Regions from separate parts of the Desulfovibrio diazotrophicus genome, predicted to be linked through region 2. Evidence: predicted binding sites of a transcription regulator. Region 2 holds the regulator's gene; the other holds the start of a gene.

Region 1 (6,718 bases), 130 kb from region 2:
GCGGCACAAAAGTCCAGGCGCCGTTGCTCTTCTCATACGTCCCATCGAGCAGAACCGCAACCGTCAGGCGGCGCACGTCGCCCACATTGGCCACGATCTGCTGCTCTTCCTTGTTTATTTCGTAGTTGGTGGTGCGGGTTTCACGGCTGCCGTTCTGGTCGGACACGGAGCCCGTGATGCCGTCGCCGCGAAAGTTCACGTCCGGGGAGCCGGCCTCCAGGTTGGCACGGCCCTGCTGGGATTCCTCACTGCGCTGCTCGCTGCGCACCACGGTTTTTTCCGGGTCGAAGAGCTCACGCCGGATGGTCTTCTGGCTGAAATCCAGCTCGGCATTAACCTTGGCGATGACCCGGCCGGGGCCGAAGATGGGCTGGAGCATTTCTTCAATGCGGCGCTCCAGGTTGCGCTGCATCTGGTTGCGGTATTCCATCTGCGTGGTGCTCATGCCGGCCAGGCTGTCTTCCTCCGGCTGATAGAGCACCTTGCCGCCGTTGTCCGTAATGGAAAGGTGGCCTTTGTCCAGCCCTTCCACGGCCATAAGCATCATGTTGACGACAGCGTTGATTTCCTTCTGGTCCGGCTTGGCGCTGGGGCGCTTGAGCTTGAGCACCACCGAGGCTGAGGGCGATTGCCGCTCTTCCACAAACAGGCTGCGCCGGGGGATGACCAGGTGCACGCGCGCGCTTTCCACACTGGGAAACTCGCTGATGGTGCGGGCCAGCTCCCCTTGCAGGGCGCGGGTGTAGTTGACCTTCTGCACAAAGTCCGTCTGGCCCACCTTGATCTTGTCAAAAATCTCAAAGCCGATGCCTTGCCCCACCAGGCCGCCTTCGCCGGCGATCTTGATGCGCTGGTCGTACACGGCTTCCTTGGGCACCATGATGGTGCCGCCTTTGTCGGCAATTTTATAGGGAACTTTGTCGGCCTGCAGAGCCTTGAGCACCACGCCGGCGTCTTCGGGTCCCAGGTTGGAATAGAGCACGCGGTAGTCCGGCCGGCTCAGCCAGACCGAAAGGCCCAGGGCCCCGGCCATGAGGGCCGTTATGCCGCCCAAAAGGGCAAAACGCTGCCATGTCTGCAGGCGCGTCCAGAAATTTTTGAAGGAGGCCAGGAGTTGGGTAAGAAAAGCCGGCATGGTCCGCTCCTGCGCAGGGGTGCGCTAATTTTTCGACACCAAGGCGTGTCCGGCAATTATTAAGCAATCTTTGTGCCAAAATACGGCAATTTCCTAGAGCAGATCACCTTTAAGGCAACGCGCAGCAACCTTTATGCGCCAACACGCCAGGCCTTCTGAAAAATCCCGACAGGGCGGCCCTCGCCTCGCTGCTGGATCAGCTCGCAGCCGCACGCAAAAAAGGCGACGCCCACCGGAGGATGGCGGGGCCGCCTTACCGTGTGTGAAGAAGCATGAAAGATGGCGTCAGAACTGCATTTTGGAAAGTTCTTTGTACGCTTCCAGCACCTTGCCGCGCACGGCGGTGGTGAGCTTCATGGCCAGGCTGGATTTCTGCATGGTGATCATAAGCTCGTGCACATTCTGGTTGCGGCCCGAGGCAAAGTCCACAATAGCCTGATCTTTGGCCTGCTGCAGCTCATTGACGCGGTTGAGGGACTGTTTGGCCGTGTCTGTAAAGCTGTTGGCCGGAGCTGCGGGCGTGTGGGCTTGGGTGGGATAGGCGATGAAGTCGGCCTGCGCGCCGAAATTTTCCCCTTTGTCCACGGTGTCGCGCAAAAGGCTCTGGTCCAGAGTTTTGGCAAAAAGGGTTTCGCTGCTCACGGGCGCACCCTGCTGCAACGAACTCTGCACCTGGGTGAAATGCCGCAGGGCGTCGCTGTACGCCCGCATGCCCACTGTCTGGATGCTCATATGCTTTTCTCCGTCCGGCGCGGCGGCATACCGCGTTATTTGCCTATTTCCAGAGCCTTGACGTACATGCCCTTAAGCGCCTCCGCCGTGGTGACGTTGGCCTCATAGTTGCGTTGGGCGGTCATGAGGTTGGCCATCTCCTCCACCACGTTGATGTCCGGGTAGGACACATATCCCTGAGCGTCGGCATCCGGGTGCCCCGGTTCGTAGACGCGCTTGAGCGGGCGGTTGTCTACGGTCACGGCCATAACGCGCACGCCTTTGACCTCCCGGTCCAGAGCCGAACGCATATGGATGGAAAAGGGATCATCCACATCCGCGGTCTGCTGCAGCACGCTGCGCCGCCGGTAAGGGCCGCCCTGGGGCGTGCGGGTGGTTTTGGCGTTGGCCAGGTTCATGGAAATGGTATTGATGCGCGTGCGGTCCGCTGCAAGGCCCGAAGCGCTGATGTCGAATGCTGTAAGAAAATCCATGACTAACCTCCCTCAAGCGCGGCGTTACACCTGCTTGCCGTCCTGAATGACGGAGCTGATCCCTTCAAAAGACTTGGCCATGATCTGGGTCAACGCCGTGTATTGCAGCTGGTTTTTGGCGTGCCGGGCCATTTCTTTATCAATATTGACCCTGTCCTCGCCGTGGATGACGCGGGGCTTGAGCTCTTTGTCCCATTCCGGTCCAAAGGTATTGGGGTCAAAGGCCGTGGGCATGTGGGCCTTGCTGGTGAGGCTCAGTTTGCCTTCGGCATCCAGGCCCAGAGCCGCCTGCAGCTCTTTTTCAAAAGTCAGCTCGCGCGGCCTGTAGCGCGGGGTTTCCACGTTGGCGATGTTGCCGGCAATGATATTCTGCCGCTGCAACTGCATGTCCATGACCTTGCCCGTCAGATTTATGGGCATGGAAAACAGGGTCTTCATGGTTCCTCCCGCATCTTCCCGGTACATATTTCAAGTTATACTTGAATTTTTTACAAAACCCTCAGGCGCTGTCCCGCGTACACTACGGCAGGGCTGTCTGTGCCCGCAGGGTCTGCAAAGACGCTTGCCGCCAGTAAGCAAAGGATGTGCCTAAAATATTTTTTCATATAATAACAGTATATTATAGACAAATTTACAACCCAATCCGGGCTGAACGATTGTCGCCGTCAGGATGCTGACGGCCCGCCCCTTTGCAAACGGCGCTTCGTGCGCTACCCTTACGGCTGCAGCTCTTCTGCCAACCCAGGGTCGCCATGACGCACAATGCTCCGCTCTACCCCGTTTTTCTCGCTCTGGAGGGCCGCCATTGTCTGGTGGTGGGCCTGGGGCAGGTGGGCAGGCGCAAACTTGCGGGCCTGCTGGACTGCGGCCCGGCCTCGGTGCTGGTGCTGGATACGGCCCCGCCCGCGGCAGCCGCTGCCCCCCTGCTGCGCGACGCACGGGTGTGTTTTGCCCGGCGCGCCTGCACGGAAAAGGATGTGGCGGGCCGCGTTCTGGTTTTTGCCGCCACGAATAGTACCGCGGAAAACCGCCGCGTGGCCGCCTGGTGCCGTCGGGCAGGCGTGCTCTGCAACTGTGCCAGCGCGCCGGAGGAAGGCGGCTTTCAGGCACCCGCCGTGGCCCGCCGCCCCCCTCTGGGCGTAGCCCTTTCCACCGGCGGAGCCAGCCCGGCCCTGGCCCGACGCTGGCGGGGAGAGCTGGAAACCTGGCTGGTCCCGCGCGCGCGCATGGCCGTCCTTATGGGGCGGCTGCGACCTTTGATCCTTGCCCTGGGCGCGGAAACAGGGCAGAATACCCTATTATTCCGTAAGCTGGCGGAATCCCCTTTGCAGCAGTGGCTGGAGCGGAACGAAACGGAACGTTGCCGCCTTTGGCTGCAGGAAGCGCTGCCGCCGGCCCTGCACGCGCATCTAGCGGAGTTGTTGCATGATCTCCCCTGAAATTTCCACCGGCGTCACCCTGCTGCTCTATGGCCTGGCCAGTACGGCGGGCATTGCCGGCATGCTGGCGCGCAGCGCCCTCTGGCGGCGTACGGGCTGTTGGCTGGCCGTGGCCGGTTTTCTGTGCCAGACCGGCATGCTGGTTCTGGGTTTTCACCGGGCTTTGCCCGGCGGCCTGAGCCTGGGGGCCTATCTGCAGCTCATGGCCTGGTTTGTGGTGCTCTGCGGCATAGCGGCCTGGGGCAAGCTCAAGCAGGAAGTTCCCCTGGTTTTCGCCGCGCCGCTGGGGCTCATGCTTTTTGCCATGTCCGCCCCCTATCTGGGGGCCGTAGTGCCTGTGCCGCCTTCGCTCAAGGCGCCCTTCTACGCCCTGCACATCGGCGCGCTCTTTCTGAGTCTGGCCCTGCTGGCCCTGGCCTTTGCCGCCGGAGCGCTGTTCCTGTTTATGGAAGGCCGCATCAAGAGCAAGCAATCGGTCAAAGGCTTCTGGCAGGACATGCCCGCCCTGTCCATGCTGGACAGGATCAACGCCCTTACCGTGCTCACGGCCTTTCCACTCTACACGCTGGGCATTGTGGCGGGGCTTATCTGGGCCAAGCCCGTGTTCGGCGGCGTGGTGACCGGCGACCCTAAGGAGGTTGTCAGCATCGTCATCTGGGCGCTTTTGTCCGTGCTGTTCAACAACCGTATCACCAAGGGCTGGCGGGGCCGCAAACCGGCGCAGCTGGCGGTGTTCATCTTCATCCTCTGTCTTTTTTCCATTGTGGTGGTCAACACCTTTATGGAAACGCACCACGCCTTTATCCGGCGCTGACTGGGCTATAGCTATGGACTGCGACATCTTTCTTGTGGGCCTGAACCACCGCACGGCCGGTGTTGACGTGCGCGAACGCTTTGCCCTGGTCAACTGCTGCGACCCTGAGCACTGGGCCCTGCCCTGTACGGGCGCGGTGAGCGAAAGCGTGATACTCTCCACCTGTAACCGCGTGGAGCTGCTGGCGGCGGGCACGGGCGACGTGCCCGGCCAGATGCTGGAATGCTGGGCCGGCGCGCGCGGCGCCAGGGTGGAAGAGCTGGCCCCCTATGTCTATGTGCACAAGAATCTGGAGGCAGTGCGGCATTTGTTTTCCGTGGCTTCCAGCCTTGATTCCATGGTGCTGGGCGAGCCGCAGATTCTGGGGCAGCTCAAGACCGCCTACCGCAAAGCCGTGCAGAGCCACGCCACGGGCGTCATCCTCAACCGGCTGCTGCACAAGGCCTTTTCTGTGGCCAAACGCGTGCGCACCGAAACGGCCGTGGCCTCCAGCGCTGTATCCATCAGCTATGCCGCCGTGGAGCTTGCCAAACGCATCTTCGGCGACATGCACGGGCACAAGGCCCTGCTGGTGGGCGCGGGCGAAATGGCCGAGCTGGCCGCCATGCACCTGCTGCAGGCGGGCATTGACGAAATTCTGGTGGCCAACCGCACCCTGGTTCGCGGTCAGGAGCTGGCCCGCCAGTTTCAAGGCCGCGCTGTACCCTTTGACAGCATGGCCGAACACCTCACCAGCGTGGACATCATCATCACCTCCACGGGTTCGCAGGAGCCCATCATCCGCGCCCGCGACATCCGCGCCGTGCTCAAGGCCCGTAAAAACCGGCCCATGTTCTTCATTGACATTGCCGTGCCCCGCGATATCGACCCGGACGTCAACGGCCTCGACAACGTTTACCTCTACGATATCGACGACCTTAAAGAAGTAGTTGAAGAAAACCTGGCCTCCCGCCGAGACGAGGCCGCCAAAGCGGCGGAAATCGTCAATGAGGAAGTGCTGGCCTTCTCTCACTGGCTGTCTTCGCTGGACGTGCAGCCCACCATTGTGGCGCTTATCGAACGCAGCGAACGCATGGCGCAGGAAGAGCTGGCCAAGACGCTCAAACGCCTGGGCCCGGTGGATGAGGAAACCCGCGAGGCTCTGGAGGCCCTGGTAGGCTCCCTGGTGCGCAAGATGAACCACGACCCCATCATGTTTCTCAAAAACGGGGGCATGGCCCAGGAAGGCAACGGCCAGCGCATCAGCCTGACGCGCCGGGTCTTCGGTCTGGACAAAACAGACTGTAAGTACATGGAGGAACAGTGATGCGCTGGTACGCCGTGGACGATCTGACGGAAAAGGAAACCGCGCGTCTGCAATCCCTGCTTACGCAGATGGGCCTGGCTGCGGGCATGGACGGCCTGTACTGGCTGCCCCCGCCCGACGACCTGCTCTCCCCCCTGCAGCGGGAACACGCGGAAAGCTGCGGCCCCTACGTCATGGGCCTGGAACTGGAAGAAACGTCCCTGCGCCTGGAACTGCTGGTGCGGGCACGCGGACGGCTGCGCTGCGACTGCGTGCACTATGCCGGTCCGGCCCTGCGTGAGCACATGATCGCATGGCTGGAGCGCCTGCTCAATGATGCCGTCAGCGATGCCTGACCGCACTCCCCGCGCCCTTCCGAACCACGTTGCCGCGCCCGCCTCCCTAGGGCGAATGCTGCCGCCCAGGCGGCCTTCACGTCCGCAGCCGGGTCTGGCGCCCCAAGTATCACAACCTTGCCGTCCTCGCCCCTGACCGGAAACATGGCATGACGCCCCTGACCCTGCAGTCCCTGCCGCCCGTCGCCGCCCGCCTCTGCCTTGAGGTGGAGCGCTTCTGTCGCGGCGCGCTGGCCTTGCCGCGCGGGGTTTCTCTGGTACTGGGCCTTTCCGGCGGGGCGGATTCCACGGCCCTGGCCGTGGTGCTGCACGCCCTGGCCCCCCGACTGGACCTGCGTCTGCACGGCCTGAGCGTGGATCACGGCCTGCGCCCGGAAGCCGAAGCCGACGCCGCCCAGGCCCGGTATATGGCCCACAGTCTGGGCCTGCCTTGCCGCATCCGGCAGGCGGACGTGCGTGGGCTGGCCGCACGGGAAGGACGCGG
Region 2 (6,718 bases):
CGTAACGAGAGCACCGCACCCAGCAGAGCCGCCGCGTAAAGCACCGGCCAGGTCACCAGTGAAAGGCGGGGCCAATGCCCCCCTGCTGTAAGGACCGCCAGAATCAGGTAGAGCGTACAGAACCACAGGGCGTAAAAGCCCCATTGCCAGATGGCGCGGCGCAGGGCGGCCCCCAGAACAGCCCTGGCAGGGGATATGCCGCGGCCACCCGCGCACCAGGATTCAAGAGACGGGGCAAGGATGTTCTGCGCCGCCCGCTGCCGCAACTCAAGCCAGGTTGCCGCGTACGCCGCCAGCATGGAGAGAAACAGCGGCAGCAGGGCTGCGCCCGCCTGGGTCAGGCCAAAGTGACGGCACAGAGGAAAGGCCAGCAGAAAGCTCAGCCCGCCGTAGGGCGGCACCACGCCGCCCAGCTCCAGCGTGTCCAGCCAGAGCAGTTCAAAAATAATGCCCAACGGCAGGGCCAGGGCCCAATCTCCCGTACACCAGCTCGTGAGCAGGGCCAGGCACAAGGGCCTGTCCACCAGGCCCGCTATGCAGGTAAAGCGGGCCGCCCCGGCCAGGGCAAAAAAAAAGCGTAGGGCGTCCCCACCGTAAGCAGCGTCGCCACTGCGGACGGATCAGAAAAGCTGCTCATGGGGGCCTCGCACAGTCTCCGAAGGTACAGACCGAAAGTCGAACTGCACCAAGTGCTGCCGCAGGACGCGCAAATCTTCCCTGTCCTGCAGCGACAAGGCTACATTGGGTAGAATCTGCAATTTTTCCGGACCATAGTGCAGGTTGCCCATATTGAGCACCTCCATGACGATTCCGGCGTCACAGGCGCGACGCGCGTCCTGGCAGGTGGCAAAGAGCACAAAACTCTCCTCGCCGCAGCTATTGAGGGTAGCTGCCAACTCCCTGACTGGAATAAAATGGACCGCCACCCGCTGGGGTACGGCCAGGGCCACGATCTGCTGCCGCAAAAAATCCGTGGCCAGTTCGTCGTTGGCCACCACCAGATGCCGCGCCCCCGTATAGGGCAGCCACGCCTCAATAACCTGTCCGTGCACCAGCCGGTTGTCCACCCGAAACCACATACTAACCGGCATTCTTGTCACGAGGTTTGTTGCGCAGCATGCTGCCCGCCACCACAATGCCCTTGGCCCCGGCTTCACCGGCCAGCTGGGCCAGTTCTTCCAGCTCCTTGTCCCGTGACGTAAAGACCTTGAGGAGCATGGGCAAGTTCACCCCCGTGACCACCTCCACCTTGTGGGTGGCCAACAGTGAAAGGGCCAGATTGGTAGGCGTGCCGCCAAACATATCCGTAAGCACAATGACGCCGGCACCCTTGTCCAGGCGCTGGGCTGCGTCGTCCAGACGGCGCACGGTTTCGGACACTTCGTGGGCCACGTCCACACTAATGGAGCAACAGTCGCTCTGCGGCCCCAGAATAAATTCCGCCGTGCGGAGCATGGCCGAACCGTAGTCGGCATGGGAAACCACAATAACGCCGACCCGACCGCCGGCGTCCTGCTCGCCGTTTTCGACGTTTGCAGTATTTTCGTCCGTCATGACAAACCTCGCAGGGCTGAGCGTGCCAGCTTTTTCAACCAAGTTCAAGATGCCGGTGCTCAAGAGAGGCCGGATAGTCCGCCTGCCGGAGCGCCTGCCACAGGGCCTCGGCCATGGCCACAGAGCGATGGCGGCCGCCGGTGCAACCCACGGCAATGGTCACCCTGTAACGCCCTTCTGTTTCCATGAGCGGCAACATGAAAAACAGCAGGTCCAACAACTTGGCGCGAAATTCCCGCGCCTGGGGCGTGGCAAAAACGTAGTCGGCCACGGGCTTGTCCCGGCCGCAGAGGGGGCGCAGATTTTCCAGAAAATAGGGATTGGGCAAAAAGCGCAGGTCAAAAACCAAATCCGCCTCACGCGGTACGCCGTACTTGAAGCCGAAGGAAATGACATTGACCCGGATGGCCCGCAGTCTGCCCCGGCTGCTGCCCCAGCGCTTCTGAATGGCTCTGCGCAGGTCATGGATGGAAAACCGCGTAGTATCCACCACCAGATCGGCCAGCTCCCGCAAAGGACGCAGCTTGTCGCGCTCCGCCTTGAGGGCCGCCTCCAGGCCCATGCCCTCCCGCTCCAGGGGGTGGGGCCGCCTGGTGGTGGCGTACCGGCGCATAAGCTCCTGCGTCGAGGCCTCCAGAAACAGCAAGGTGGGGCGAATGCTCTGCGCGGCCAGGGCCTCCAGCGAGGCGTTCAGGTCGTCCAGAAAAGTGCTTTGCCGCAGGTCCATGCCCAGCGCAATGCCCTGAAAATGGCTCATTGAAGGGCGGGACATCATGGCCGCCATTTCCGGCGCCAGGCTGGCGGGCAGGCCGTCCACCACAAAGTGCCCCATGTCTTCAAACACTTTCAGCGCGGTGCTCTTGCCCGCACCGGAAAGCCCCGTAACCACGCAGACCCGCACCGGCGCAGAGGCCGGCGCACTTGTGGATGTGGAGGCGGCAGCCGCCGCTACGGTTTTGCTCATAACGCCCTCTCGCGGCAAGGCCGGTTCGTCCACGGCCGCCCCGATCTCTCGCCTGCCGCTGCAGGGAAACCCGCCGTATGCAGCCGCGTGGGGCCGCTCCAACCGAGCGGCCCCTGCAAAAGGCTTACTTCGGACGGAGGAAAGCCCCGCCCAGGAAGCACTTGCGCCTATAATACGGGATCAATCAACGCATACCCGCTGGCGCGCGTACGATAAACCACATTGATACGGCTGTTCTCCGCATTAAAAAAGACCAGAAAATCACTACCGATGGAATCCAGCTGCATGAGCGCCTCATCCAGATGCAGGGGTTTTGTGGCCAGCCGGTCCGTACCCTCCACAGGCTGCGGGGCCTCGCCTTCGGCGTCCACGGTATAGGTAAACACGTCCACTTCGGCGTTGCGGGCCTTGCGGCGCTGCTCCTTGACCCGTGAAACCTGACGCTTGATCTGGGCTTCCACCTTGTCCGTCACCAGGTCAATGGCGGCGTACATGTCCGAAGTCTGTTCTGAAGCATTAATGTGCAGGCCCTCGCCGGTGACGGTAACCTCGCAGCGATGGCGGAATTTGTCCACGGTCAGCACCACGGCCACGTCCAGACCGGCGGATTTGCCAAAAAACCGCCCCAGCTTTTCCATGCGGCGGCGAGCGTATTTTTTCAGATGGTCGGAGGCGTCGAAGTTTTTGAAGGCGAAGGAGATGTTCATGAAGTCCTCCTGGTGTGGGGCGCCGGGGCGCTTAAGGCCGGACCAGACAGGGGCCTAAAAGTGCTCCTTGCGCCGTGATGAAGAAGGAATATCGAGAGCGGTGCGGTATTTGGCCACCGTGCGTCGGGCGATGTTGACCTTGAGGCGCTCTTTGAGCATTTCGCCGATGCGTTCGTCGCTCAAGGGCGCGTGGGGGTCTTCATCCGCAATAAATTTTTTAATCAGCGCCTTGACGCTTTCAGAGCCCACCTGGCTGCCGTCGTCCAGTTCCAGCCCGCTGTTGAAGAAAAATTTCAGTTCAAAAATGCCGTGGGGCGTAGCCACATATTTGTTGGTGGTGATGCGGCTTACCGTGGACTCGTGCATGCCGATATCGTCGGCAATGTCCTTGAGGATGAGCGGGGCCAGCCTGGTGACGCCCTCTTCAAAAAAAGGCCGCTGGTGACGCACAATGCTCTCCATCACTTTATACAGGGTCCGTTGGCGCTGGTAAAGGCTTTTAATCAGCCAGGAAGCGGAGCGGATTTTTTCGGAACAGTATTCCTTTTCCTTCTCCGAAGCGGCGGTCAGATCCATCCCGCTCATGGCCGAAAGCTGCAGCTGCGGCAAACCATCCTCATTGAGCAGGATCACAAACTCATCGCCCACTTTGTAGACAAAAACGTCCGGGCTCACATAGGTGGGCTCGCCCCCGCCAAAGCTGGCGCCGGGCAGCGGGTCCAGGCTCTGGATGATGTCCAGATACTCCCGCAGGCCTTCCATATCCAGCTTGAACTTGCGCAGCAGGGGCTTGTAACGTTTTGCCTCCAGATCTTCCAGGTGGGATGTAACCAACTCCACAAGGATGGGGTCGCGGTCATAGTGCAGATTGCGGATCTGCACCAGCAGACACTCCCGCGCGTCCCGGGCGGCCACGCCCACAGGGTCAAAATGCTGCACCTTTTCAAGAACGGCGCGCACCTCGTCGGGCGCGGCGTGGGCCATCTCCGCCACTTCCTCCACGCTGGCCTGCAAATAGCCCGATGAAGAAAGGTTGCCGATGATCACCTCGCCAATGGCCTTCTGTGCGTCGGTCAACTGCGAAAGCCGGAGCTGCCAGAGCAGGTGGCCTTCCAAGGTGGGCTTGGCGGCGTAGCGGGCCTCCAAGGGCGAAATTTCTTCGGCGGCCTCGTACTCGCGGGACTGCGACAGGCGGGGGGTACTGGCAAATTCACCCAGATAATCTTCCCAGTCGGCGTCCTTGGCCAGCTCACGGTCATAGACCTCTTCGGCCACGGGTTCGCGCCCGTCTTCGGCCACGGTTTCCGGCCCGGCCTCTTCGCCGCCGGATTCCTCCAGAAACGGGTTTTCCACCAGCTCCTGCTGGACCGTTTCCAGAAGTTCCAGACGAGAGAGCTGCAACAATTTGATGGCCTGCTGCAGTTGCGGGGTCATCACCAATTGTTGTGCCAGCTTTAGTTGCTGCCGAAGTTCCAGTGCCATGTGTCCCTTCCGCCCTCAAGCGACGAGAAAACTACCTGATTTTTGTTTACAAGGAATGTGCCACAGCTATAAAAATTATGCAATAGCCAGCAGTTGTGCGGGCGCAATGGACCGCCCCCGCGATTTGGTGGCCCAGTCGCCGCCAAGGGACGCTGCACGTCACAGCCCAAGCCGCCCTTTGGCGCCAAAAAAGCCGTTCCGCGAAAGGCGCGACGCCGCGCGGCCCTTCACGGAACGGCCCTGTACAAGCCGGGCGCAAAGGCCGAAGCTCAGCTCCTGCCGTGTCCCTTGGCGTATTTTTTGGCCGCGCCGATAAACTCGCGGAACAAAGGGTGCGCGTTCATGGGCCGGGATTTGAATTCCGGATGGAACTGGCAGCCCAGAAACCAGGGATGGTCCGGCAGCTCAATGATTTCCACCAGTGAGTCGTCCGGAGCCGTACCGCTGAAGACCATGCCCTTCTGGCCGAACATCTCGCGAAAAGCGTTGTTGAACTCGTAGCGGTGGCGGTGGCGCTCCTCCACCAGGTCTTTTTTGTAGGCATCGTGCGCCTTGGTGCCGGGCAGCAGCTTGCAGGGGTACGCGCCCAGGCGCATGGTGCCGCCCTTGTCGCTGCCGGCGTCGCGCCGCTCCACGTTCTTGGTACGGAAGTCGTACCATTCCGTCATGAGGTAAATGACCTTGTGGTCGGAAAGAGGGTTAAATTCCTCGGAATTGGCATCTTCCAACCCGGCCACGTGCCGGGCAAATTCAATGACGGCGCACTGCATGCCAAGGCAAATGCCGAAGAAAGGCACGCCCTTTTCCCGCGCGTAGCGGATGGCCGCAATTTTGCCCTCCACCCCCCGGTAGCCGAAACCTCCGGGCACCAAGATGCCGTCACAGCCCTCAAAGTGCCCGGCGGCATTGGCCTCGGTCACATTTTCTGAATTGACGTAGCGCAGCTCCACATCCACCCGGTTGGCCACCCCGCCGTGGATGAGCGCCTCGTGCAGGCTCTTGTAGGCTTCCTTCAGATCCACATACTTGCCCACAATGGCAATGGTTACCTGGCCTTTGGGATTGGCGCAATCGCTGACCAGCTTTTCCCAGGCTTCCAGGTGGGCATTGCGCGCGGGCAGGCGCAGCATGATGGCCACTTTCTGGTCAAAGCCCTCCTCATAAAACTTGAGGGGCACTTCATAAATGTTGTTTACGTCCACCGAAGAGAACACGGCGTCCTGGTCCACATTGCAGAACAGGGCGATCTTGCGGCGCAGCTCTTCGGGGATGCTCTGCTCGCAGCGGCAGAGGATGATGTCCGGCTGAATGCCGATGGAGAGCAGCTCTTTGACGCTGTGCTGGGTGGGCTTGGTCTTGTGCTCACCCGCCGTGCGCAGGTAGGGCACCAAGGTGAGGTGGATGTTCAGGCAATTGTCGCGGCCCAGCTCCGAACGCAGCTGGCGGATGGCCTCCAGAAAAGGCAGGCCTTCAATGTCGCCCACGGTGCCGCCGATTTCGATGATGGCCACGTCTGGCGCGTCATCGCCTTCAGCCAGCGAAAGCACCACGCTCTTAATCTCATCGGTGATGTGGGGAATCACCTGCACCGTGGCGCCCAGATAGTCGCCGTGGCGCTCTTTGGCAATGACGTGGTTGTAAATGGCCCCGGAGGTGGTGTTGTTCTTGCGGGACATGGGCACGTTGAGGTAGCGCTCATAGTGGCCCAGGTCCAGGTCGGTTTCGGCGCCGTCGTCGGTGACAAAGACTTCGCCGTGCTGAAAAGGGTTCATTGTGCCGGGGTCCACGTTAATGTACGGGTCCAGCTTCTGGATGGTGACCGTCAGCCCGCGCGTCTGCAGCAACGCGCCCAGGGAAGCGGCCGCCAGGCCTTTGCCCAGTGACGAAAGCACACCGCCCGTCACAAAAATATACTTTGTTTTCATGGCCTCTCAACCTTGATTGTGGCGTGCCAAGGCACATCCCCAAGCACATCTTCGTCTACATACACCAAGACGATTTTTTTTGCCAG

The links. Region 2 encodes sigma-54, which starts transcription at its own class of promoters, with help from an activator protein. Its sites were predicted from a motif close to CTGGCACGGNNNNTGCTT; they were not measured.
Region 1: flgB (flagellar basal body rod protein FlgB) is a predicted target of sigma-54. The motif match lies at 2,914-2,931, and genes of this name have one in related genera.

The regions. Positions count from the first base shown of each region.
Region 1 is NZ_OX346397.1:537,848-544,565, reverse strand. Features, by position in the region: gene fliF (flagellar basal-body MS-ring/collar protein FliF) at 1-1,135, opposite strand, end outside; gene fliE (flagellar hook-basal body complex protein FliE) at 1,421-1,867, opposite strand; gene flgC (flagellar basal body rod protein FlgC) at 1,903-2,340, opposite strand; gene flgB (flagellar basal body rod protein FlgB) at 2,365-2,778, opposite strand; gene J7I12_RS02300 (precorrin-2 dehydrogenase/sirohydrochlorin ferrochelatase family protein) at 3,093-3,779, shown strand; gene ccsA (cytochrome c biogenesis protein CcsA) at 3,766-4,593, shown strand; gene hemA (glutamyl-tRNA reductase) at 4,607-5,899, shown strand; gene J7I12_RS02285 (hypothetical protein) at 5,899-6,234, shown strand; gene tilS (tRNA lysidine(34) synthetase TilS) at 6,384-6,718, shown strand, end outside.
Region 2 is NZ_OX346397.1:404,901-411,618, reverse strand. Features, by position in the region: gene J7I12_RS01755 (hypothetical protein) at 1-524, opposite strand, end outside; gene J7I12_RS01750 (PTS sugar transporter subunit IIB) at 621-1,079, opposite strand; gene J7I12_RS01745 (PTS sugar transporter subunit IIA) at 1,081-1,554, opposite strand; gene rapZ (RNase adapter RapZ) at 1,589-2,518, opposite strand; gene hpf (ribosome hibernation-promoting factor, HPF/YfiA family) at 2,686-3,225, opposite strand; gene rpoN (RNA polymerase factor sigma-54) at 3,280-4,707, opposite strand; gene pyrG (CTP synthase) at 4,977-6,632, opposite strand.